Linked DNA regions of Persicimonas caeni. Each later gene encodes a partner of the first gene's protein in a complex. Links are inferred from orthologs where the notes say so. Each region holds a gene or a part of one and is shown in the gene's direction. Other genes may lie near its edges.

Evidence for each region.
Region 2: the proteins of rpsG (region 1) and tig are in contact, whole or in part, in a crystal structure (PDB 3GTY), measured with the Thermotoga maritima proteins. The link is inferred for Persicimonas caeni from one-to-one orthologs. Residues at the interface, in WP_004081843.1 of Thermotoga maritima: Lys34, Lys52, Lys55, Glu59, Arg62, Gln63, Glu66, Asn67, Lys69, Val71, Arg95, Ala109, Lys110, Lys111, Gly112, Arg113, Pro114, Glu117, Glu121, Ile124, Ala125, Tyr127, Asn128, Asn129, Thr130, Gly131, Lys135, Asp139, Arg142, Met143; in WP_004081061.1 of Thermotoga maritima: Glu122, Val124, Val129, Leu130, Tyr133, Glu188, Gly259, Ile262, Tyr263, Glu266, Ser270, Glu273, Gln274, Glu277, Arg308, Gln311, Ile312, Ser315, Tyr316, Glu325, Arg329, Arg336, Leu363, Phe366, Trp367, Arg373, Leu377, Arg381, Leu384, Glu387.

The regions. Positions count from the first base shown.
Region 1 is NZ_CP041186.1:4,984,924-4,996,380, forward strand. The notes cover bases 2,962-5,813. They hold rpsG (30S ribosomal protein S7), read left to right. Parts: upstream 2,962-4,078; coding sequence 4,079-4,549; downstream 4,550-5,813. Other genes in these bases: FIV42_RS18370 (nucleotidyltransferase family protein), read left to right, coding at 2,962-3,465; rpsL (30S ribosomal protein S12), read left to right, coding at 3,656-4,027; fusA (elongation factor G), read left to right, coding at 4,933-5,813. In the rest of the region: FIV42_RS18350 (ABC transporter ATP-binding protein), read left to right, coding at 1-538; FIV42_RS18355 (PqqD family protein), read left to right, coding at 535-828; FIV42_RS18360 (hypothetical protein), read left to right, coding at 853-1,869; FIV42_RS18365 (lasso peptide biosynthesis B2 protein), read left to right, coding at 1,928-2,317; more of FIV42_RS18370, read left to right, coding at 2,386-2,961; more of fusA, read left to right, coding at 5,814-7,068; tuf (elongation factor Tu), read left to right, coding at 7,322-8,515; rpsJ (30S ribosomal protein S10), read left to right, coding at 8,751-9,059; rplD (50S ribosomal protein L4), read left to right, coding at 9,170-9,820; FIV42_RS18405 (50S ribosomal protein L23), read left to right, coding at 9,817-10,134; rplB (50S ribosomal protein L2), read left to right, coding at 10,206-11,045; rpsS (30S ribosomal protein S19), read left to right, coding at 11,095-11,379.
Region 2 is NZ_CP041186.1:3,724,318-3,735,877, forward strand. What follows is about bases 4,688-7,642. They hold tig (trigger factor), read left to right. Parts: upstream 4,688-5,383; coding sequence 5,384-6,901; downstream 6,902-7,642. Other genes in these bases: FIV42_RS13895 (sulfite exporter TauE/SafE family protein), read left to right, coding at 7,007-7,642. Outside these bases: FIV42_RS13855 (serine/threonine-protein kinase), read left to right, coding at 1-753; FIV42_RS13860 (serine/threonine-protein kinase), read left to right, coding at 946-2,925; FIV42_RS13865 (PEGA domain-containing protein), read left to right, coding at 2,956-3,885; FIV42_RS31435 (thrombospondin type 3 repeat-containing protein), read left to right, coding at 3,894-4,646; more of FIV42_RS13895, read left to right, coding at 7,643-8,542; FIV42_RS13900 (hypothetical protein), read left to right, coding at 8,705-9,667; FIV42_RS13905 (TadE/TadG family type IV pilus assembly protein), read left to right, coding at 9,714-11,075; FIV42_RS13910 (TadE/TadG family type IV pilus assembly protein), read left to right, coding at 11,059-11,560. UniProt on the Bacillus subtilis protein: Involved in protein export. Acts as a chaperone by maintaining the newly synthesized protein in an open conformation. Functions as a peptidyl-prolyl cis-trans isomerase.

The DNA.
Region 1 (11,457 bases):
TGGCGGGGTATCTCTAAAAGATCTCGCGCTGGATGAGTGGCGGCAGCGGGTTGGATACGTGGGCCAGAATGTCTTCTTGTTCAGTGGTTCAATTGAGCAGAACATTCGCTTTGGCTTAAAGACAACAAGCGCTGAGGATGCCTTCAAGTTAGCGATTCGCGCGGCTCGCGTTGACGAGGTCATTGCACAGAAACCGGATGGACTTGCGACTCAGGTTGGTGAGCGGGGCACATGTCTGTCCGGCGGACAAAAAAAACGCATCGCGCTTGCTCGGGCTCTACTGAGGTCTCCGGCTGTCTTGGTCATTGATCAACTCGCAGCGGATCTTCAAGAGGATCTTTGTCGTGAGATTTTCGAAATGATACGACGCGAATATCACGTTTCCATATTGTACCTTGGCCACCGAGTACCCGCTGGTTTCAACCCTGACGCGGTCTACTGGATGGAAGAAGGGCGAATTAAAAGGCAGTTGCAATCCCACGAAGGTTCTTCCGCTCGATGTGAGGTGGATTCTTCCATTGGGGAGACTGGTTCATGAGCAAAAGTATCGGTACAACAGAACGTTTCGAGCCTCGAGATGGACTAGTATTGGAGGAGATCGACGATGAGGTTGTGGTCTTGGATCTCCAACAGAACTCCTACTTTGGCCTGAACGAGGTCGCAAAGCAGGTGTGGAAGGGACTTGAAGACGGCCTGTCCATTGGCGAGATAGTCGACCAACTCGATGAGCAGTTTGCAGTGGAACGTGACGAACTCTTCGCCGACGTCTGCGCCTTCGTTTCCGACGCACTCTGCCACGGTCTGATCACTCGAACGGACGAAAGTTAGAGACTACTTGCTCGAGGGGTTGGCTTGCGAGAAGACGGCGGTCTACAAATTTACGGGCTCTTCGGGTGTCGACTCATATCCGATCGTGTGCTTCCGTTTGAAAGGGACGCCGATCGCGAAGACGTTGCCTCCCTGACTTTGATTGAAGCAGCAGGTCTCCAAGACGCCATCAAGGACAAAGCGCTTTCTTGCTTTCACGATGTCGAAGATTATCCTGGCGGACCACGACTCAGGGTTTCTCGCGCCGATGACAGCTTTCTTGTCGAGCATGGCGATTTTGCGCTCCAGCTTAAGCCTGCACAGCATCTCATCGAGTATTCGATCGATGACTGTGGCAGAGACAATTTAAAGCTTGGTGCTGTGGTGGAGCGTGTCGCTCTACCGCTGTACCTGCTATTGGCGCATCGCACCATGTTAGGAATTCATGCCAGCACGGTTCAGATCGACGAGCAGGCGTGGAGTTTCGTTGGCTCCTCTGGGGCGGGAAAATCGACAACCGCCGGAGAGTTGCTGAAGCATGGTGGAAGGCTCGTTGCAGACGATTTGACCCTTTACGACACTTCGACCGGTTCTCTCCTCCCTGGCGCCCCGGCCCTTCGATTGTGGAGCGCGCCAAACGAGGTGCCGGAAGCGATTCATGCCGTTCAATTGCATGAGGAGAGCGAAAAGCGCTGGTTTCGACTTGCCGCTCAGTATGCTCAGTCCAGACCAACACGCTTGTCGGGACTCATTGTCCTTGAGCCCCTTCCTGCTGAGCGACACAGAACAGGAAATTTAAAACTCGGGTTCGACGCATTAAGCGGTCAAACCGCGTTTGCTGCCATCATGCCTCATGTCTTTAGTTTTTCGGCCGCTTCGTCCGAGTATCAGACTCGACTGTTTCGGAACGTACTCGATCTTGCTGGAATGGTGAGAGTGATCCGCTACAGATATCTGCGCTCCCCTTCCGGCGACCCTACACATGTACCGTCGCTCCGAGAGTGTCTAAGAGACTTAGAGTGTCTAAGCGAGAGTGCCGAAGACAGAAAAGATTCCGCCTGACACCACCAAATCCACTATAGGGTCAATGAAACCTCTCCATCCGATCGCCCAAACCGAAATGCTGATCGCAATTGCCATCGCGCGCTTGGCGACCGAAGTCTTCAGCATCGAGCAACTCCTGAAGCTTGCCGGCGAAGCGGCGCAGTGGGCCGAACGCTTCCCGTCGTTCGACAGGCGGAGTCCTGACGAGTGGGCCGAGATCGCCGATCTGCTCGCCAACCGTGCATCGCGCCTGGTGCCGGGCGCTCAGTGCTTGCAGCGAGCGCTCGCCAGCAGGGTATGGCTCGCTCGTCGGGGGATCGACGCCCAGATCGTTGTCGGTTTTCGAAAGCGCGGGACCCTCGAGGGGCACGCCTGGCTCGAGTTGCAACTGTCCGGAGGCCCGAGCACCCTCTTCAAAGGCTTCGAAGACGGCTACCGCGAGTCGTTTCGCGAGGCCGCGGCGTGACACGAGGACGCACCAACGAAGCGTTTCCGATCAACGCTCCGATCACCTCGCTGGTCTCCCGTAGGATAGTGGAGGGAGGCTCTCGCCAACCCCGGGCCCCCGAACTCCTCATCCACCGGGCTGCCGAGCGCGGCGTCTTTCCCTTGATCTATCGTGTTCTCCTCGGGCGCGAAGGCGAGCTTCCACACGCGGCTCGTCGCTACTGGATCGAGCATGGGGCGCGTCTGGGACTCTATCGCACGGAGCTGGCGCGTGTGCACGAGGCGCTCGAGCACATCACACCCGTGGTCGTGCTCAAGGGAGAGCCGCTGTCGGTCCTGCTGTACGGAGATCCTCGGCTGCGGAATACCACCGATTTGGATTTGCTGAGCGCTCCCGAAAGCCTCCCCCAGGCAATCACAGCCCTCGCCGAGCTCGGCTATCGTCCAACGGACGGCCCGAAGGCTAAGACCTGGGCCAGCAATCAATGCGCCCTGCTGCACGAGACCTACGGCACCCTTATTGAATTGCACTGGCGGATCGCCTTTCCCTATCTGCCCAGCCCAGAGATCAGCCAATTGCTGCGCGAGACGATCGCGGTCGAGATCGGCGATCGCACCTACCGCTCGCTTCGCCCCGAGTTGCTCTTTTTCCAGCTCTGTTACCATTTCCACCAGCATCGCGGGTTTCTGAAGGGGCTATTGGACATCACCGGCTGGATCGATCGCTTCGAGAGTTCTGCAGATCTAGACGAGATCCGTGCGATGGCCGATCGGCTGGGCCTGAACGGGCTGATCCAGTGGCCGCTACACGTCCTGAACCTCTTCACGGGCCATAAGAGCCGGCTTTACGAGCCAACAGCGGACCCTTTTGTTCGGGCCTGGGCTGCATGGACGGCTGCCAAGCTGGAGCGCGACTTCATCGAGTTGCGGCCACGGACGCGGGTCGAGAGGTGGCTGGATGAACAGAGTTTTGGCGCCAAATTGGTCACTTCCATGCTCCAGGGGGCGAGTATGACGGTAGCTGATGGGATCTTCCCGAAGATCTCCACCGCCGTTCGCCCGGTGATCTTCGGCCCGCACCGGCTCGGAAGGGGCCTGTTTGGGGCCTTGGAGCGCCTGGGGGCGGTCGATCGCGACCGGCTTTACGAGTCGCGGATACTTGGCTGAAGCCTACACTTGACAAGCCTTCGGAAAGCTCTATTATCCCGCCTCCTAAAGTCCGCTCGTCCCGCGTGTGCGAAATTCGAACTCGTGCAGGTGTGTTTTGGCGTGCGGAGAAGAGTTTGACGCACAGACAGTGGCCCTGAGCTGCAGTGGCGACAGGCCCGCGCAATGTGAATCTTACAGGTAGAAGCAGATGCCCACGATTAATCAGCTCGTCCGCAAAGGACGCAAACAGGTCAAGAAGAAGACCGACGCCCCGGCGCTCAAAGGGTGCCCGCAGAAGCGCGGCGTGTGCACTCGCGTGTACACGACGACCCCCAAGAAGCCGAACTCGGCGCTTCGTAAAGTCGCACGTGTGCGGCTGACCAACGGGATCGAAGTGACCAGCTACATCCCGGGTGAGGGCCACAACCTGCAGGAGCACAGTGTTGTGCTCATCAGGGGCGGCCGTGTCAAAGACCTCCCCGGTGTGCGCTATCACATCATCCGCGGCACGCTCGACGCCATCGGCGTCCAAGAGCGTCGCCAGGGTCGCAGCAAGTACGGCACCAAGAAGCCGAGATAAGCAGCCCCTTTGCGGCTGTGGAGCGGCGGTCAAAACAGAACAGGTTAGAAGATGCCCAGAAAAGGACCAGTCCCAAAGCGTGATACTCTGCCGGATCCGAAGTTCGGCGAGAAGAATATCACTCTCTTCGTCAATGTGATGATGCGCGACGGCAAGAAGAACGTCGCCGAGCGTATCCTCTACGATGCGATCGACATGATCGGTGAGAAAACCGGTGCCGATCCCGTCGAGGTCTTCAAAGAAGCCCTCGAGAACGTGCGTCCCTCGGTTGAGGTTCGCTCGCGTCGCGTCGGTGGATCGACCTACCAGGTTCCCATGGAGATCCGCGGCGAGCGCCAGATGGCCCTCGCGATGCGTTGGGTGGTCGGTGCCGCGCGCAACCGCAACGAGTACACGATGGTCGAGCGACTGACCAACGAGTTGCTCGACGCGTCGAACAACCGCGGCAACGCGGTGCGCAAAAAGGAAGACATGCACCGCATGGCCGAGGCCAACAAGGCCTTCGCCCACTACCGGTGGTGATCACCGCGGGCTCTTCGTAGGGGGCGGCCTTCCGCGTCGCCCCCGAGCCCCCGGCCCCCTTGGCTGCGCCCGCCTGGCTTCCTCCGCCAGCACCTCGGGATACTTGCAGTCTCCTGAGTTCACTTGACATTTGTGGCGTAATCCTGATGATGCGCCCGAAGAATGCTCGAGTTCGCGCACTCCTCCGGCGACGGTGGAGCAGGTTTATCTGTATCGGCGGAATTCCGGTCGGTCGCGCGGCGTTTGTGGGCAAGCAGGCGAAAAGCCTTTCGTAACAAGACACAGTGAGTCGCCTTGGCGTCGACCTCCCCACCGAAGTGGGGCGCGGGCGCGGGGGCGAAAATCGAACCAGATAGATTCTCTAGACAAGGCAGGGATCAAAGGTGGGACGCAGTATACCTCTTAGGCGAGTTCGCAATATCGGCATCATGGCGCACATCGATGCCGGCAAAACGACCATGACCGAGCGCGTGCTCTACTACACGGGCGTCTCTCACAAGATTGGTGAGACGCACGAGGGCACGTCCGAGATGGACTGGATGGATCAGGAGCGTGAGCGTGGCATCACCATTACGAGTGCTGCGACCACCTGCTTCTGGCAGATGAACAACGAAAACTACCGCATCAACATCATCGACACCCCCGGCCACGTCGACTTCACGATGGAAGTCGAGCGTTCGCTGCGCGTGCTCGACGGTGCTGTGGCGGTGTTCTGCTCGGTTGGCGGCGTCGAGCCGCAGTCCGAGACGGTGTGGCGCCAGGCCAACCGTTACAACGTCCCGCGCATGGCGTTCGTCAACAAAATGGACCGTACCGGCGCGAATTTCGAGAACGTCGTGCAGCAGATGCGCGATCGTCTCAACGCCAACCCGGTGCGCATGCAGATCCCCATTGGCAAGGAAGACCACTACAAAGGTGCGGTCGACCTGGTCAAAATGCAGGCGATCGTGTGGAAGGAAGAGAACCTCGGCGCCGAGTACGAGTACGTCGAGATTCCGGAAGATATGATGGAAGCCGCTGAAGCCGCTCGTGAAGAGCTGGTCGCCGCGGCCGCTGACTTCAGCGAAGACATCATGATGAAGTACCTCGAAGGAGAGGAGATCTCCGAGAAGGAGCTTCATGATGCCATCCGTCAGGGCACCCTCGATCTCGAGATCGTGCCGGTCTTCTGCGGTACCGCGCTCAAGAACAAGGGCGTCCAGCCGGTGCTCAACGGCGTCGTGCAGTATCTGCCGGCTCCGATCGACATCCCGCCGGTCCAAGGTGTGACTCCGGACGCGTTCCGTCGCATCACCGAGCAGCACGTCGAGGCGACCGAAGAAGACCAAATGACCCGTCAGGCCGACGATGATGCTCCGTTCTCGGCGCTGGCATTCAAGATCATGACCGATCCCTACGTCGGTCACCTGACGTACTTCCGCGTCTACTCGGGTACGCTCGAGTCGGGAAGCTACGTCTACAACTCGACCAAGGACCAGCGCGAGCGCGTGGGTCGTATCCTCCGCATGCACGCTAACAAGCGTGAGGAGATCGACGACGTCCTCGCTGGCGACATCGCCGCGGCCGTCGGTCTGCGTAACACCACCACCGGTGACACGCTGTGCGACGAGAACGAGCCGATCGTCCTCGAGGCGATGGACTTCCCGGATCCGGTCATCGAGATTGCCGTTGAGCCGAACACCAAGGCCGACCAGAGCAAGCTGAGCGAGTCGCTTCAAAAGCTCGCCGCCGAGGACCCGAGCTTCCGCGTGCACGTCGACGACGAGACCGGCCAGACGATCATTGCTGGTCAGGGTGAGCTCCACTTGGAGATCATCGTCGACCGCCTGCTCCGCGAGTTCAAAGTCGAGGCGAACGTCGGTAAGCCGCAGGTCTCGTACCGCGAGAAGATCACCAAAGAGATCGAGCACCGCGAGCGCTACAAGAAGCAGTCCGGTGGTAAGGGTATGTTCGCCGATGTGTACCTGCGCATCGAGCCCCTCGAGCCGGGCAGTGGCATCGAATTCGAAGAGACCATCAAAGGTGGTTCGGTGCCGAAGGAATTCTTCAACGCCGTCGAGCAGGGCGTGCGTGAAGCCGCCGAAGGTGGCGTGCTGGCCGGCTTCCCGCTGGTCGACGCCAAGATCACGCTGTACGACGGGTCGTACCACGAGGTCGACTCGAGCGAGATGGCGTTCAAGATCTGCTCGTCGATCGGCTTCAAGAAGGCCGCGCGCAAAGCAGGCGCCGCTCTCCTCGAGCCGATCATGGCCGTCGAGATCGTCACCCCCGAAGAGTTCATGGGCGATGTCATCGGCGACCTCAACGGCCGTCGAGGCAACGTCCTGGGCATGAACCCGCGCAGCGGCGCTCAGGTTATCGACGCCGAAGTACCGCTGTCGGAGATGTTCGGTTACTCGACCGATCTGCGAAGCCGTACGCAGGGCCGCGCGAACTACACCATGCAGTTCTCGCACTATGATACCGTCCCGAAGAACATCGCGGACGAGATCATCGAAAAGGCCACTGGCGGCGCCTGATCTCGGCATCGTCAGCCTAAAATAAGCAGGAAAACGCCTCAATCGTACTGATTCAGGCGTTTTCCTGCGTTTGAGGGGCTTGGACAGTTGAAATTTAGCGCTCGAGATGTAAGAACCGGCGCGTCGTGAACGAGCCGACTCGGAGGGTCGCATCGCCGGCCTCCCGCTCGTGCCAAACATTCAGAAGACTCTAGCAACGCCTGCGAGCGATCGGCTGTCGACCGCTCGACGGAGCAATCGAAAGGAGACCAAAATGGCCAAAGAGAAATTTGAAAGAACAAAACCGCACCTGAACATCGGGACCATCGGTCACGTCGACCACGGTAAGACCACCCTGACCGCGGCGATCACCCGCGTGCTCAGCGACAAAGGTCTGGCGACCAACGTCGACTTCGAAAACATCGACAAGGCTCCCGAAGAGCGCGAGCGTGGTATCACCATCTCGACGGCGCACGTCGAGTACGAGACCGACAACCGCCACTACGCTCACGTCGACTGCCCCGGCCACGCCGACTACGTCAAGAACATGATCACCGGCGCCGCCCAGATGGACGGCGCGATCCTGGTGGTCTCGGCTGCTGACGGCCCCATGCCCCAGACCCGCGAGCACATCCTGCTCGCCCGTCAGGTCGGCGTGCCGGCGATCGTCGTGTTCCTCAACAAGGCCGACATGGTCGACGACGAGGAACTGCTCGAGCTGGTCGAACTCGAGGTGCGCGAGCTCCTCGAGAAGTACGAGTTCCCCGGCGACGAGCTTCCGGTTGTGACCGGCTCGGCGCTCATGGCGCTCAACGGCGAGACCGGCCCGATGGCCGATGAAGCCATCATGAAGCTGATGGACGCCGTCGACGACTACATCCCCGAGCCGGAGCGTGAGACCGACAAGCCGTTCCTGATGCCCATCGAGGACGTCTTCTCGATCTCGGGCCGTGGTACGGTCGTCACCGGTCGCATCGAGCGCGGTCGTGTCTGCCCGGGCGACGAAGTCGAAATCGTCGGTCTGTCGGACAAAGCCGAGAAGACCGTCGTCACCGGCGTCGAGATGTTCCGCAAGCTCCTCGACGAGGGTGTGGCTGGCGACAACGTCGGCTGCCTGCTTCGCGGCATCAAGAAGGAAGACGTCGAGCGCGGCCAGGTCCTGGCCAAGCCGGGCACCATCACCCCGCACACCAAGTTCAAGGGTGAGGTCTACATCCTGACCAAAGAAGAGGGTGGACGTCACACCCCGTTCTTCGACGGCTACCGCCCGCAGTTCTACTTCCGTACCACCGACGTCACCGGCACGGTGCACCTGGGTGAGGGAAGCGAGATGGTCATGCCGGGCGACCGCGTCACCATCACCGGTGAGCTGATCACCCCGATCGCCATGGACGAAGGTCTGCGCTTCGCGATCCGCGAAGGCGGCCGCACCGTCGGCGCTGGCGTGGTCACCGAGATCGTCGAATAAGCACGGCGATCCTTGCGGCCCCTGCAGGAAGCTGAAATGCCTCTTGATCTGAGGCAAGGCTTCTTGTAGGGTCCGCGCTCCCGCCTGACGACAGCCGGGATTTTTCCAGAATGACTGACGCGACTTCATGCGTTGTTCGTCGACTCGTGAAGTCGTTTTGTTTCGAGAACAGGTTCACGCTGCGCTGGCCGAGCCAATCGGATACCGGCGGGCCAACGCAGACTCAGGGTGAGTCATGGCAAACGACAAGATTCGCATCAAACTCAAGGCGTACGACCACACGCTGCTCGACGCCTCGGCAGCCGAAATCGTCGAGACCGCGCGCCAGACCGGCGCACGCATCTCCGGTCCGGTGCCGCTTCCGACCCGCGTTCGTCGCTGGACGGTGCTTCGTGGTCCTTTCAAGGACAAGAAGTCTCGCGAGCAGTTCGAGATGCGCACACACAAGCGCCTGCTCGACATCCACGAGCCGACCCAACAGACCCTCGACGCGCTGATGCGTCTGGATCTGGCGGCCGGCGTGGACGTAGAAATTAAGACCTGATCTGGCACATCGCAGCTGTCGGGCATCGGGCTCGCCGGCTGTGGCCAGGTCGCTTCACCACACTCTTTCGCGCGGTCGAGCTCGAACCAGACCGGCGCAGGAGTCGAAAGATGAAATTTGACGTTGTTGATCTAAAAAACGAAAAGGTCGGCGACGCTGACCTTGACGACGCGATTTTCGCCGCCCCGGTGCGCGAATACCTCTTTTGGGAAGTCGTCAATTGGCAGCGCGCTCGTCGCCGCGCCGGCACCCACAAAGTCAAGGGTCGCTCGGAAGTCCGCGGTGGCGGTAAGAAGCCCTGGCGCCAGAAAGGCACCGGGCGCGCCCGTCACGGCACCATCCGCTCCCCTCTGTGGGTGGGCGGCGGTACCGTTCACGGTCCTTCCCCTCGTGATTACAGTTACTCGATGCCGAAAAAGAAGCGCAAAGCCGCGCTTCGTTCGGCGTTGAGCATGAAGGCTCGCGACGGCCAACTTCGCGTCGTCGACAGCCTCGAATTCCCCGAGATCAAAACCAAGTTCGCCGCCCAGGTCCTCGAGACCCTCGAGGCTCCCAGCGCGCTGTTCGTCGACGCGACCAGCCGCGACGAGGAGACCAACGCGGTTGCTCACAACGACAAGCTTCGCCTGTCCGTGCGCAACCTCAAAGACGCCAAGTACCTCGCCAGCGAGGGACTCAACGTCGAGGACGTGCTCCGGTACGACGTACTGGTTCTGAGTCAACAAGCACTCGACCACATCCAAGAGGTCCTGAAGCGATGACTACTCCATACGACATCATCATTCGCCCGGTGATGACCGAAAAGAGCACCGAGATTCTCGAGCTGGAGAACAAGGTGACCTTCCGGGTGAAATTCGAAGCCAATAAGCCCCAGATCAAAGACGCCGTCGAGCGACTCTTCGACGTCAAGGTCGACCGCGTGAACACGATGATCATGCCTGGCAAGCCCAAGCGGGTCGGTCGCTTCTTCGGACGCCGCAAGGCTTGGAAGAAAGCGGTCGTTCAACTGGCCGAAGGCGAGATGATCGACTTCTACGCGCTCGAAGATGCCGGCGAAGAGCACGGCGTCGTCTGAGATTACTGAGGTGACTCGAGATTCGCGGCCGGGCCCCTGCGGCCCGACGCGCGATTGAGGGAGAAGCAAAGATGGGAACTAAAAATTACAAGCCGACAGCGCCGGGTCGCCGTTTCGCCCGCCTGCAGGACTTCGACGAAGTCACGAAGGGCGCGCCGGAAAAGGGCCTGACTCAGGCGCTCACCAAGAGCGGCGGCCGAAACAACAAAGGTCGCATGACGGTGCGTCGTCGCGGCGGTGGCCACAAGCGCCGCTACCGTACGATCGACTTCAAGCGCAACAAAGTCGGTGTTCCGGCCAAAGTTGCCGCGATCGAATACGATCCGAACCGCTCGGCGTTCATCGCGCTGCTGCACTACGCAGACGGTGAGAAGGCCTACATCCTGGCCCCGCAGAAGCTCAAAGTGGGCGACGAGATCGTCTCGAGCAAGAATGCGGACATCACCCCGGGCAACGCGCTCAAGCTCAAGCACATGCCGGTCGGTACGGTCGTGCATAACGTCGAGCTCAAGCCTGGTAAGGGCGGCCAAATGGCCCGCTCGGCCGGCTGCTGGGCCCAGTTGATGGCAAAAGAGGGTAAATACGGCCTCATGAAGCTGCCTTCGGGCGAGCTTCGCCGTGTGCTCCTCGAGTGCCGCGCGACTGTCGGTTCGGTGAGCAACCGCGAGCACGAGAATGTGTCGCTGGGTAAGGCGGGTCGTGCCCGCTGGCTCGGACGCCGTCCCAGTGTACGTGGTGTCGCCATGAACCCGATCGACCACCCCCACGGTGGTGGTGAGGGTCGGACCGCCGGTGGCCGCCATCCGGTCACCCCGTGGGGTAAAGGGACCAAAGGTCTCAAAACCCGCAAGAACAAGCGGACCGACAAGTTCATTCAGCGTCGCCGCAAGACGAAAAAGAAAAAAGGTTGAGTTGACGGCGGCCTCTTAGCAGGTCGCCCCAACCACACAGGAGATAGACGTGCCACGTTCAATTAAGAAAGGCCCGTTCGTAGACGACAGCATTCTGAAGAAGGTTCGCAAGGCCAAAGAGGCCGGCGACCGCCGCGCCATCAAGACCTGGAGCCGCCGCTCGATGATCGTGCCCGAATTTATCGGCATGACCTTCGCGGTGCACAACGGTCGCGAGTTCGTTCCGGTGTTCGTCACCGAGAACATGGTCGGCCACAAGCTGGGCGAATTTGCGCCCACGCGGACCTTCTACGGACACATTTCCGACAAGAAGGGTAAGCTTCGCGGTCGGTAATGCCGTCCAAGCGGGCTCACGGTTGGCAAGTCGGGCGGGGGCCAGATGGGTCCTCGCCAGTCACGATTCCGATTTTGA
Region 2 (11,560 bases), 1.3 Mb from region 1 along the record:
CGCGTGGACCGTCCCGAGCCAGTGGGAGCGCCCAGGCCTGCGCCTCAACGCACCGAGGGGTCGTCGCGATCCGCCACGCGTGTGTCGCTGTACCGAGAAGAGCCTTTCGAGCCGGTCGTGTCGCCGCGAGTGGCCGCGGGCGCCGCTGCCGCGCTCGCCGTCCTCGCCGGAGTCGGCGTGGCGCTGCTGCTGAGCGACGACGGTGCGTCGTCGTCGGCTGCGCCCGCGACATCTGCACCCGCCGTACAAATCGCCCCTGTGCATCCCGAGGAGTCCGGCTCCTCCTCGGTCTCATCAACGGAGGTCCCATCAGCGGCAGACTCATCGACCTCGGACTCACCTCCCGTGTCCCTCGAATTCGTCGTCGACAGCGAACCGGCCGGCGCGCGTGTCGAGCGTGGCAATGAGTTTTTGGGTTCGACGCCGCTGAGTGTCGAGGTGCCCCGCGACGAGCTGCCTGCCACGTTGAACCTCGCCAAAGATGGCTTCACGACGGCGTCCGTCGAATTGAGCGCAGACGCATCTGAACTCGTATTCGAGCGTTTGAATCCGCAGTCCCCTCCCGAAGTGGCGCAACCAACGATGGAAGCGACCGAGTCGGTCGAAGCGCCCAAACAACGTCAGAGCAAGCGCTCCGCGCCTCGCTCCCGCAGACCTGCCCCCAAGCCTGTCACAGAGCCCAAGCCTGCAGAAACGAGAGACATTTCAGAGCAGAAAGTCGAGAAGGTCCTCGACGAACTCTTGGTCGAGTAACACCGTCTTCCCAAACTTTGACACTGTTTCGCCGCCCGTGGTACCGTGTCCATAACCGGATCCAAACATTGATTGGACGATTCCCCTCACTTGGCAGTAGCATTAGGGGTGGTTTAGAACAGACCTCTCGGAATTGAGGTGGCAGCCGTGTCTGGGCTCGATAGCCCGGCGCGGAACATGTCAGGGTGGCGGATGGCGACGAGCGAACAGGCAAAACTCGACCGGCTCAAGATGCCGGATATCGGGGACCTGCTCGATGGGCGGTACCGTATTCAAGCGGTACTGGCCACTGGGGGCATGGGGGTGGTGTTGCGCGCCGAGCAGCTCCCGATGGAGCGGCCGGTGGCGATCAAACTGCTGCATCCACATATCGCCGCGGGGAACGAGAAGCTCTTGGGCCGCTTCGAGCAAGAGGTGCGCCTGGCCAAGCTCCTCAACCACCCCAACACCATTCGCCTGTACGACTTCGGCGAGTCGAGCGAAGGCCTGGTGTATGTGGCCATGGAGTTCCTCGACGGGCGGGACCTGAAGCGATTGATCGCTGAAGAAGGCTGTCTGCCCGTGGGACGAGCCGTCGAAATCACACGACAGATGCTCGACGGGCTGGCCGAAGCTCACGCTCACGACTTCATCCACCGCGACCTCAAGCCGAGCAACGTCTTCGTCACCGAGAACCGCCGCGGTGAAGACGTCGTCAAGCTGCTCGATTTCGGCATCGCCAAGAGTCTCGATGGAAGCGACGTCGACCTGACCGGGTCGGGGTCGATCTGCGGCACGCCTGGCTATGTCGCCCCGGAATACCTGCAAAGTGAGTCGCTCGAGAAGGCGTCGGACATCTATGCGGTCGGGTTGATTTTGCTCGAGATGCTCATCGGCCAACGCGTCTTCAAAGGAGACGGGGCGGTGCAGACGATGATGATGCACCTGCAGATCGACCCCGACATTCCGCCCGAGATCGAGCGCACCCCGTTGGCGCCGATCATTCGCAAAGCGACGTGCAAGCGACCCGAGGAACGCTACGCCGACGCCGATCAGATGTTGCAGGCGCTCGAAGCAATCATCGAGGAGCTACCCCAGGACCTGCGCGTCGATGGCTACGAGTCCCCGCAGTCGCAAGGCGTCTCCGAGAAGGCGGTCACGCCGCCACCCAAGGTCGAGAAAAAGTTGGCAGGGGGGTCCGAGTCCACCTCGCTCGAAGAAGACTCGAGTGCATCCATCCCCGAGCCCGAGCCCACGCCGATCTCGGTGGCCAATCATCAATCGGGGCCGCATTCGCTCGAGCCGCCGCAGCCGAAAGCCGATTCGTCAGCTCTGTCACCACCACCTCTCAAGTTGCCCAAGCCGTCGGTGTCGAAGCGGCCGGCGCCCAAGCCGCCGGTGTCGAAGCCGCCAGTGCCCAAGCCAGCCCAGTCTGAGCCGAGCCAGTCTGAGCCGAGCCAGTCCGAGCCGAGCCAGTCTGAGCCTGCGAAGCAAGGCGAGCCGGTGCGCGCTGCTGTCCCCGAGGGCGAGACGGGAGAGTTGGGCGTCGATGACGCCGATTTCTTCGCGGCCGATTCCAACAAGAAGGTCTGGATGATAGGCGGCGGCGCCAGCGCGTGTCTTGTGATCGCGCTGTTTGGGTTTTTGATGACGGATCCGGGCGAGGCGCCCGAGATCGACGCTGGGGACGACGAGGCGGCTGCTGCCGAGCGTAGCGGCGAGCCCGAATCGGCAGCCGACGGGGCCGAAGCCGGGGCAACGAGAGCCTTGGCGGCCACAGAAGATGCAGGCGGCGACGCGGCTGGGGCCGACGAGGTCAAAAAGCTTCGCTTCGATCTCGACACAGATCCGAGCGGAGCGACGGCGCGAGTCGGGGAGCAGGTCCTTGGAACGACGCCGCTGGTCTATCAGGTCGCGGTCGAGGAGCTTCCACAGACGGTGCATTTCGAGCAAGAGGGGTATGCCGTCAAGACGACCGAGCTGACCGAGGAGAGTTCGCCGATCGTGGTGGAGGTGCTCGACAAGCTCGACAAGAAGGTCGAGCGCGATGACGGGGCGCGAGGGTCCGAGCGTGCAGGCAGCCGGCGCGGAGGGGCGCGAAATGGCAAGGGCCGCAAGGCCGGCGGGGAGAGAAAGGAGAAGCTCTCCGATGATAAAGTCGAGAAGGTGCTCGACGAATTTTTGGTGGAGTGAGATTTGGTCGCAACATTGCGCACAGAGAGAATGAATCGGGGGAGTGTAGCGTGCGCGGTCGCTCTGTTGATCGCGCTCGGCCCATTGGGAGCCGGTGCCGAGGAGTCGGCCTCGCTCGAGCAGTTTCGGGCTCACGTCAAGCAGGCCGTCGAGCATCGAAAGGCGGGTGATTTACGCCAGGCCATCGCCGAGTTCGAGAAGGCGCGTGCCATCGCCGATCACCCCAAATTTGCGCTGGCCGTCGGCCGCATCTACGAGCAAATCGGCGATTGTGGGGCTGCAAAGGCGGAGTTCGAGCGCGGCCGTGACGATGGGCGAGCCAGTGGAAAGCTGCGCAAGAAGTTCGACGAGGCGTTGGGCGCCAACGCCGCCTGCGTCGACCGCGGCGAATTGGCCGTCGAGTGCGCCCCCGAAGAGGCCGAGGTGGCGGTCGGAGAGCAGAGCGAGACGTGCCCAGCCACGTTTACGCTGCCCGCCGGCGAGCACCAGGTGCGTGTGTCGGCGCCTGGGCGAGTGGCCCAGACCGTGACGGTGAGCGTGGAGCCGGCCGGCCAGCATCGCCGAAAGGTCGAACTCGGCACTCCCTGGCAAAAACCTGCAGTGACTTATACCAAATACGGCGCGATTGGGCTTGGCGGCGCGCTCATCCTCGGCGGCATCATCTCGGATGCCTCGGCCAGCTCACGCCAAGACGAACTCGCCGCGGCGTCGGCCGACGGCGATGTCCGCCGCGCCGAGGCACTGGCCGCCGAAGCTGATTCGGCGCAGGGGCGCACGGTCGCGCTGTACACGGTGGGCGCCCTGTTCGCCGCCGGAGGTGCTGCGTTGTGGGTCTACGACGCCGAGGTCGAGGCGTGGCTCGGCGGCGGTGACGCCGTCGGCGCGAAGGGCGACTCTCAGGGCGCTCAGGTGGGCGTTTCGACCAATGGTACGGGCGTTTGGGGGACGGTGCGATGGTAGACAATCCCATGAAACGAATGCGACGTGCGTGTGTGCTGGTGGTGCTGGCGGTGGGCCTGCTCGGCTCGACGGGCTGCGGCGGAGAGGGGCAGACGTGCTCGTCGGACGCCGACTGCGCCCAGGGCTACAGTTGTGTGTCGAGCGGCGGCGTCTTCTTCGGAGACAGCGTGTGTGTCGTCACCGACGAGGCGGCGCTCACAGACGCCGGCAGTGGCGGCGATACCTCGAGCGCGGACGTCGGCGGCGACACCGCTGCGGTCGACTCGGACGACGATGGCGTGGGTGACGCGCAGGACAATTGCCCCCAAGTGGCCAATACCGATCAGGCCGATCTCGACAGCGACGGTGTGGGCGACGCGTGTGACGACGACCGCGACGGGGACACCATCCCCGACAGCTCGGACAACTGCGCGGAGGCTGCCAACGCCGATCAGGCCGACACCAATGGCGACGGCATCGGCGACGCCTGCGATCCCGACATCGACGGCGATGGGGTGGCCAACGGCAGCGACAACTGCGAGACGGTCGAGAATATCGACCAGCGCGACGTCGATCGCGACGGCATCGGTGATGCCTGCGATGACAACAGCGACGGCGACAACCATCCCGACGCGACCGACAACTGCCCCTACGACTTCAACCAGCCCCAGAAGGACTTCGACGGCGACGGGGTGGGCGATGTGTGCGACAACTGCCCCGCCACGGCCAACGCCGATCAGGCCGACGCCGATGGCGACGGGGTGGGCGACGTCTGCGAGTAAGGCGGGTGACAAACCAAGCGGGCGCCGAAAAAGCGGGCGCAGAGTGTCGGGAATGCGCCTGGCGCCCGGTTCGTTGACTGGACATGGCGAGGAGGGAACTCCCGGGCGATGATTCGTTCGAGAGTTGGTTTCGAGCACATCAATTTTGTCGTTTTAAAAGCCTTGACACTGCCGGGGACCCCGAGTATGTTCCCCGCCCTGCCGCGATCGTCCGGTGGGCGTTTCTTCGGAAGCGCTGGGACACACGGCATGGGTTTATGGTGGATGTAGCTCAGTTGGTTAGAGCGCAGGTTTGTGGTACCTGAGGTCGCGGGTTCAATTCCCGTCATCCACCCTGTTTGACCACGAGTGTGAGTTTCGAAGCGCACCCGTGAGGATTGGCGGTCAACAACGCCATTTGCGCCCGTAGCTCAGCTGGATAGAGCGCCGGACTTCGAATCCGTAGGTCGTAGGTTCGACTCCTACCGGGCGTGCTGTTTTGCAACGCGACGCCTGAGGCGATCGCCCACAACTGCAAGATGTATGTGCCGAGTTGATAGCTATCGACTCGGCTTTCTTTTAGCTATCGACTCGACTTTTTTCTTTAGAGTCGCGTCTGCGAGGGTGGCGGAATTGGTAGACGCGCTGGATTTAGGTTCCAGTGGAGTAATTTCCGTGGGGGTTCGAGTCCCCCCTCTCGCATCCCCACATCGAATCCGACAAGTCACACGTCAAGCAAGAACAAAAGAGGAGATTCCATGCCTTACGAGGTGGAAGAAACCGGAGATCTGACGCGCACCGCTCAGGTCACCGTGCCGGTCGAAGAGTATAATAATCGGGTCAACAAAGCCCTCAAAGAGTTGTCCAAAGACGTCAAGATCCGTGGCTTCCGCAAGGGCAAGGTGCCCCTGTCGGTCATGAAGAAGCGCTACGGCGCCAGCGTCCAGCAGGACGTCATCGAGAACCTGGTCAACGACAAGCTCAACCTGATCATCTCCGAGAGCGAGCAACCGGTCATCCACGTCGGCCAGCCCAGCGTGGAGTCGGGCCCCGAAGAGGAAGGCGGACTGCAGTTCAAGGTCGACCTCGAGCTTCGCCCCGAGATCGATCCCATCGGCTACCTGGGCCTGCAGCTCACCCGTGAGAAGGCCGAGGTGTCCTCCGAGGATATCGACCAGCGCCTCGAGGCGATGCGTCACCAGTACGCCACCCTCGAGCCCATCGAGTTCCGCGACAAGATCGAAGAAGGCGACGTGGTCACCTTCGATTACCACGCGCTCGGCGCCGACGAGAACGAGGCGCTCGCCGAGATCAAAGGCGAAGGCGCTCAGCTCGAAATCGGCCAGGGCCAGTCGATCCCGGGCCTCGAAGAGGGTCTGATCGGCGCCGGCTTCGACGAGACCGTCGTCGTCGACGTCACCCCGGACGAAGGCTTCCCGGTCGAAGAGCTGCAGAACGAGACCATCCAACTGCAGATCGACATCAAGTCGGTCAAAAAGGAGGTCCTCCCCGAGCTCGACGACGACTTCGCCAAGGATACCGGCCAGGCCGAGACCCTGCTCGAGCTTCGCGGCCAGATTCGCGAAGAGCTCGAAGAGGAACTCGAGCACCAGGCGATGCACGCCGCCGAAGATCAGCTCGTCGACAAGCTTCTCGAGCAAAACGAGTTCGATCTGCCGCCGCAATTCGTCGAGGCTCAGGTCGACCGCGAGCGTCGCCAGCGCATGCAGATGCTCCAGCAGTTCATGCAGCAGGGCATGGATCCGGCCGAGCTTGGCATCGACATCGAGGAGTTCACCGGCGGTGAAGAGCTCGAAAGCGACGTCAAAGACCGCATCCGCACCGACTTCTTGCTGCTTGCGATCGCCGAGAAAGAAGATCTCGAGCTCGAGCAGGAAGACCTGATGAACTACATCCAGCACCAGGCTCGCCACAGCCGCATGTCGCCGCAGCAGTTCATGCAGCAACTCATGCAGAGCCAAGAGCAGCTTCGCCAGGCCAACATGATGGCGCTGCTCGAAAAGACCAAGCACTTCTTGCTCGAAAAGGCCGATTTCGAAGAAGTCGAGCCGTCCGAGGAAGAAGAGGTCGAGGAAGCCGAAGAAGCCGAAGAAGCCGAAGAAGCCGAGGAGGCTGTCGAGGCTGCTGAAGCTGAAGAGACCGAAGAGGCTGCCGAGGAAGAAGCCGAAGAGGCCGACGAAGAAGAGGCCGACGAGGACGAAGAAGAAGCCGAAGAGGCCGCTGAAGAAGAGGCCGACGAGGACGAAGAAGAGTAAGTTTCGCTCCTGTTCGGATTGCTTTGAAGGCAGTCCTCCGTTAGGCTGGGAGTGTATGCGATAGGGAACAGAGTTCCCGCAGTAGACACTTTTCTAGCGGACGCGATGGCTGCCAACTTCAAGCCATATCTATCTTCAGGAACGATTGCTGCCGGCGCGGTCGGCGTACTTGCGCTGTATGGCAGTGATCAATGGCTCGAGCCGATGATGCCCCTCATGTTGGGGGCCGCCGCCGCTCTGCCGATCAGTATCGTGGGCGCGTTGCTCCTCCATCCGGAGGCTCGCAACGCGCCTTCGCGTTTCTTGGTGATCGGGCTGACCGCGCTGGTCGGCGCCCTCGTGGGCGTCGGCGTGCCTGCGCTGTGGCTCGCCCCCCAGGTGCGCGCGGGCGTCGCCAAAGCCGCGCCGTCGGCCGTCGATCTGTACGGCGCGCTCGAAGATCCCGACCAAAATGTGCAGCTCGAAGCGTGCCGCCAACTCTTCGCCGGCCACGGCGAGCTCGACGGTATCTCGGACGCCCTGACCGGGCGGCCGCGCCTGGCGACGCGCTGCCTGACCGACGTCGGCGAGGCCAACCGCGCTGCTATCGTCGCCGCCAACCTCGAAAGCGACTGGTACAAGCGCCTGATGACCCAGGCGCCGGTCGATGACGAAAACCAGTGCCTGCATGCCCAGGCGCTGGTTTCGCTTCCGGTCGACGCCGGGGCCAAGCAAACCGACCTGCTCAACTGCGCGTTTCGCTCCCCTTCCAAAGCCAAGCGGACTTGCTGTGCCGACAGCCTCACCCAGATGAACGCCTCGTGTGAATCGCTGGCCGGGTCGATCGACGCCGGCAAGCTGGTGCGCTCGGGCGCGGCTGCCGACTTGATGGCGCTGAGCTTCGGTGAAGCGACCGCCAAACGCGAGTTCTCCGAGATCGCGAGCAAGGTCGACCTGACGTGCGAGAAGATGCAGATGGTCGGCGTGCAACTCGCCTGCGTGGCGCTGGGCGGCGAATCGAACCGCACTCGCGCCCGCGAGGTGCTCGACTGGTTGGTCGACGAGAACGACCGCTGCCTCGACGGGCAGCGCGGAGAGTCGTCGGTCACCCCCAGCCAAGTGTGCGACGCGCTCATCGAGCGTATCCAACGCCAGGGAAAGGTCGACGGCGACATGGTCTGCAAGAGCCACCAAAAGGTGCTCCAAGAGCAGGCCGCGCTCATGGAGGAGATCAAAGGGCTGAGCGCCGAGGAGAGCGCCGCGCTCGCCGGACAGATCTCGGCGGGCAACTCTCAGGCCTCCGACCAGATGCTCTCCCTCGATCAGTTCGCCGCCGCCGCCCAGAGCAACCGCGGCGAGGCGCTCAAATCGTACAACAAGGAGCAGGTGCGCCAGATGATGGAGCGTGCTCGCCAGCAGGCACCGTCGCCCGAAGAGCTCGGCACCAAGCCGTTCCAGAACCTGCAAGCCATTCAAGACACCGCCAACAAGATGATGGGTGAGGACAAGGCGCAGGCGCAGTTCATAGAGAGCCGAATCACGCCCAACACCGAGGTACTCGGCGAGAAGACCAAGAAGGGCATGGAGCAGATTCAAGGCGCACAAAAGCTTCTAAAAGGCGAGCAGGCGAAGGCCAAGCACGAGCACAAGCGCGATAAATAGGCCGGTGATGAGGACAGTTGCCCCCACCGATGTGACAACTTGTCGCACCCCGATCGCCTCAGAAGGCCTTCAGTGGCACGCAAGACCGCTTGGCGCGGCTTATGCTTTAAGTAAACGATGGACAGTTGACTTCTCTAGAATGAAACCGAGGAAAGTGGCCCGATGAAAGAGGCGCACAACAATCTAGTGGTCCTCGCCGCCAAGGCAGGGGGGCACGTGACCGCGACGCTGGTGATTGCAGCGCTGCTGGGCGTTGTGGCTGCCGATCTGAGCGCGCTCGAGCTTCTGTTCCAGGCTACCTGGGCCGGCGGCTACGATCCGAATTGGGGCGCGCTGGCGCTGCACCTGGGCCTGTCGGCCGCGGTGTGGGGCTCGGGCGTCGTCCTGTGGCGCGTGTTGCAAAAGCGCGGCAAAAAGGCGGTCAAGGTCTACAAGGCGCGCGGAGCGGTGATGCTCGAGACGCTCGTGGCGCTGGTTCCCTTTTTGCTGCTCACCAGCGGCATCGCTCAGTACGCCATGATCAACGTGGCCGGCATTATCAGCGATCTGGCGGTCTATCAGGCCGCGCGCACGGCGTGGCTGTGGCAGCCGGAGGCCGAGATCGGCCGCAACGGCGTCAACATGGACGATGTGGAGTTCCGAGCGCGCACAGCCGCGGCGCTGACCTTGGCGCCGACGGCGGCGTCGAACTTCACGGTCGGTCGCAACAACCCGGGCGGCAGTGGGCCTCCCTTTCGGCGCATCCGCACGGCGGTGGCCGCCAGCTTCAACCAGTTTCCGGTCTCCGGCGAAAACTTCTGGATCCAGACCAACTACAACTGGGCGTTCTTCGGCAACCAGAACATGAACGCCAGCGCCGAAAACCTGACGTTTACGCGGGCCCTGGACTCGGATTCATTTTACCTGCGCGCCGGTCGCAAGGTGACCTCGGCGTGGATGTGCCTCGAAGACTTCGAAATTATCGACGAGAACGACGAGGTGGGCGCGCGCTTCACCTACCAGTACGCGCTGCTGTTCCCGTGGTTCGCCTACATCTTTGGCGACACGGCGACCATCGCGACCCGTTTTGCGCACCACATGCCCATTCGGCGTGAGATGACGTTCCCCGAGCAGCCGGATATGTAAGATGACGACCGACTCGTACGGCGAGCCCGGTCAACGAGAGAGAGCCATGAGACGAGAGACACTCCTGCAAAAAATGCGCGACTTGATGATGCGTACGCACCGCGACGAGAGCGGTGCGATCCTCATGTTGTGCTTTGCGGCGTGTCTGTTCTTGTTCATGGTTAGCTTGATCATCTTCGACGCCGGCGCGCTGTCGCGCGACAAGGTCGACGTGCAGATGGCCGCCGACACCGCCGGCTACAGCCAGGCGGCCGTCAAAGCGCGGGCCATGAACATGGTCGCGTTTGCCAACGTGGGCAAGCGCACCATCAGCGGCATCCGCAACATGTACTACACCCAGTACCCGAGCTACATGAGCTGGCTCGACGGCCAGTGCAGTCGGTGCTGCTGTGGGTGGTTCTGTGGCTGTTGGAATGCGTGCTTCAACTGTATCGGCAACTGGATCTCACTGGTGCCCATCTTCGAGGGTATCGACTACATCTTCTTTATCATCGGGCGTATCGCCGGGGATACGTTGACCGATCATCTGGAGGCGCTCGACACCTACCAAAAAGAGATGGTCGAGTATGCGCCGTACTGGGCGTTGGGCGAGGCGGTCATCCGCGGGGTGCGAAACGGCGCCAACGTGGTCACCACCTTCCCGATGCCGGATAACACCACCTACGGCAAATTACCGCTCAAAAAGGACACCGGTTTCCCGGCGGCCGTCGAGACGTGCCTGGCGCCGACCTACGTGTGGAACCCGTCGAGCCCGGGCAGCCTTTTGGAGTGGCAGCGCAACTTCCAGGAACTCAAGAACAATAGCGTCAGCTCGCCGAATATCGCCTCGAAGGGGCCGCGAGAAGTGGTCAGTATTGCCAACTCGTGGACGGGCTGCTTTTTGGGAGCGCTCCTGCCCAAAGAGGCCGAACTGTCACCGCCGTACTACCTGACGGCGACGGGCGACTCGGGTGAGGCGTACATGAAGAAGTCCAACATCATCTGGAGCTATCGCTTCAACGAGGACTATGCCGGCCAGCTTCGCGACAACTACGACGCCGTGATCGACAAGGACTACTCGACCAACATTATCGGCCTGCCCGAAGGCGGCGTGTGGAGCATGGCGCGCAGCGAGATCTACTACAAGCCGGACAACGACCCGAACCTGTTCGAGGGCCCCCACGCCATGTGGATGTTCCACCCGAGTTGGATCGGCAAGCTGCGCCCGGTAACGCTCAAAAATGAGGACATGCCCGTCGACCCGAGCGACATGTGGTCGGAGGCGCGTGGGCTGGCGATGAAGCAGGCGCCGCTATTCGGCGTGGACATGGGCACCATGTTCAACGACCTGCTCTACATGGAGAAGGTCAGCCGGGGCATGGACGGCAAAATTGACGGCAAGGAGGTGCTCGATGGCATCGCCAAATGAGCACGAGCACAACCAGGCGGAGCTTGAGCGCGAGCGATGGAGCTGGTTTGGCCTGCGGGCGCTGTCGGCGTTCGACCGCGACGAGCGCGGCACGGCCATGACCGAGTTCATCATCACCTTGCCGGTATTCATCATCATCTGGGTGGGCATGCTCAACCTGTATCAGGTCGAGCGCCAGAGCGTGCGCGTCAAAATCGAGGCGGGCAAGCAGATGTGGGTGAACGCCATGGATGTCGCCGACGGCGGTCTGATGGCTCCGTTCGACTCGGGCGTGCCCCTGATGGCCGCCGCCAATGCCATGGGCGACATCAACTCGTATCCCAGTGAAAACGGCGACTGGATGGCCCAGATCAAAAACCTGCGCATGATGGGCGACGGCAGCGTCGGCGAGAGCAAAGGCGCAATGCTGCCGCTCGACCTGACCGGCGAGGACCCCTCGGGCAACGTGCCCGGCGAGAACCTGAGCGCCTACCCGCAGGACATGC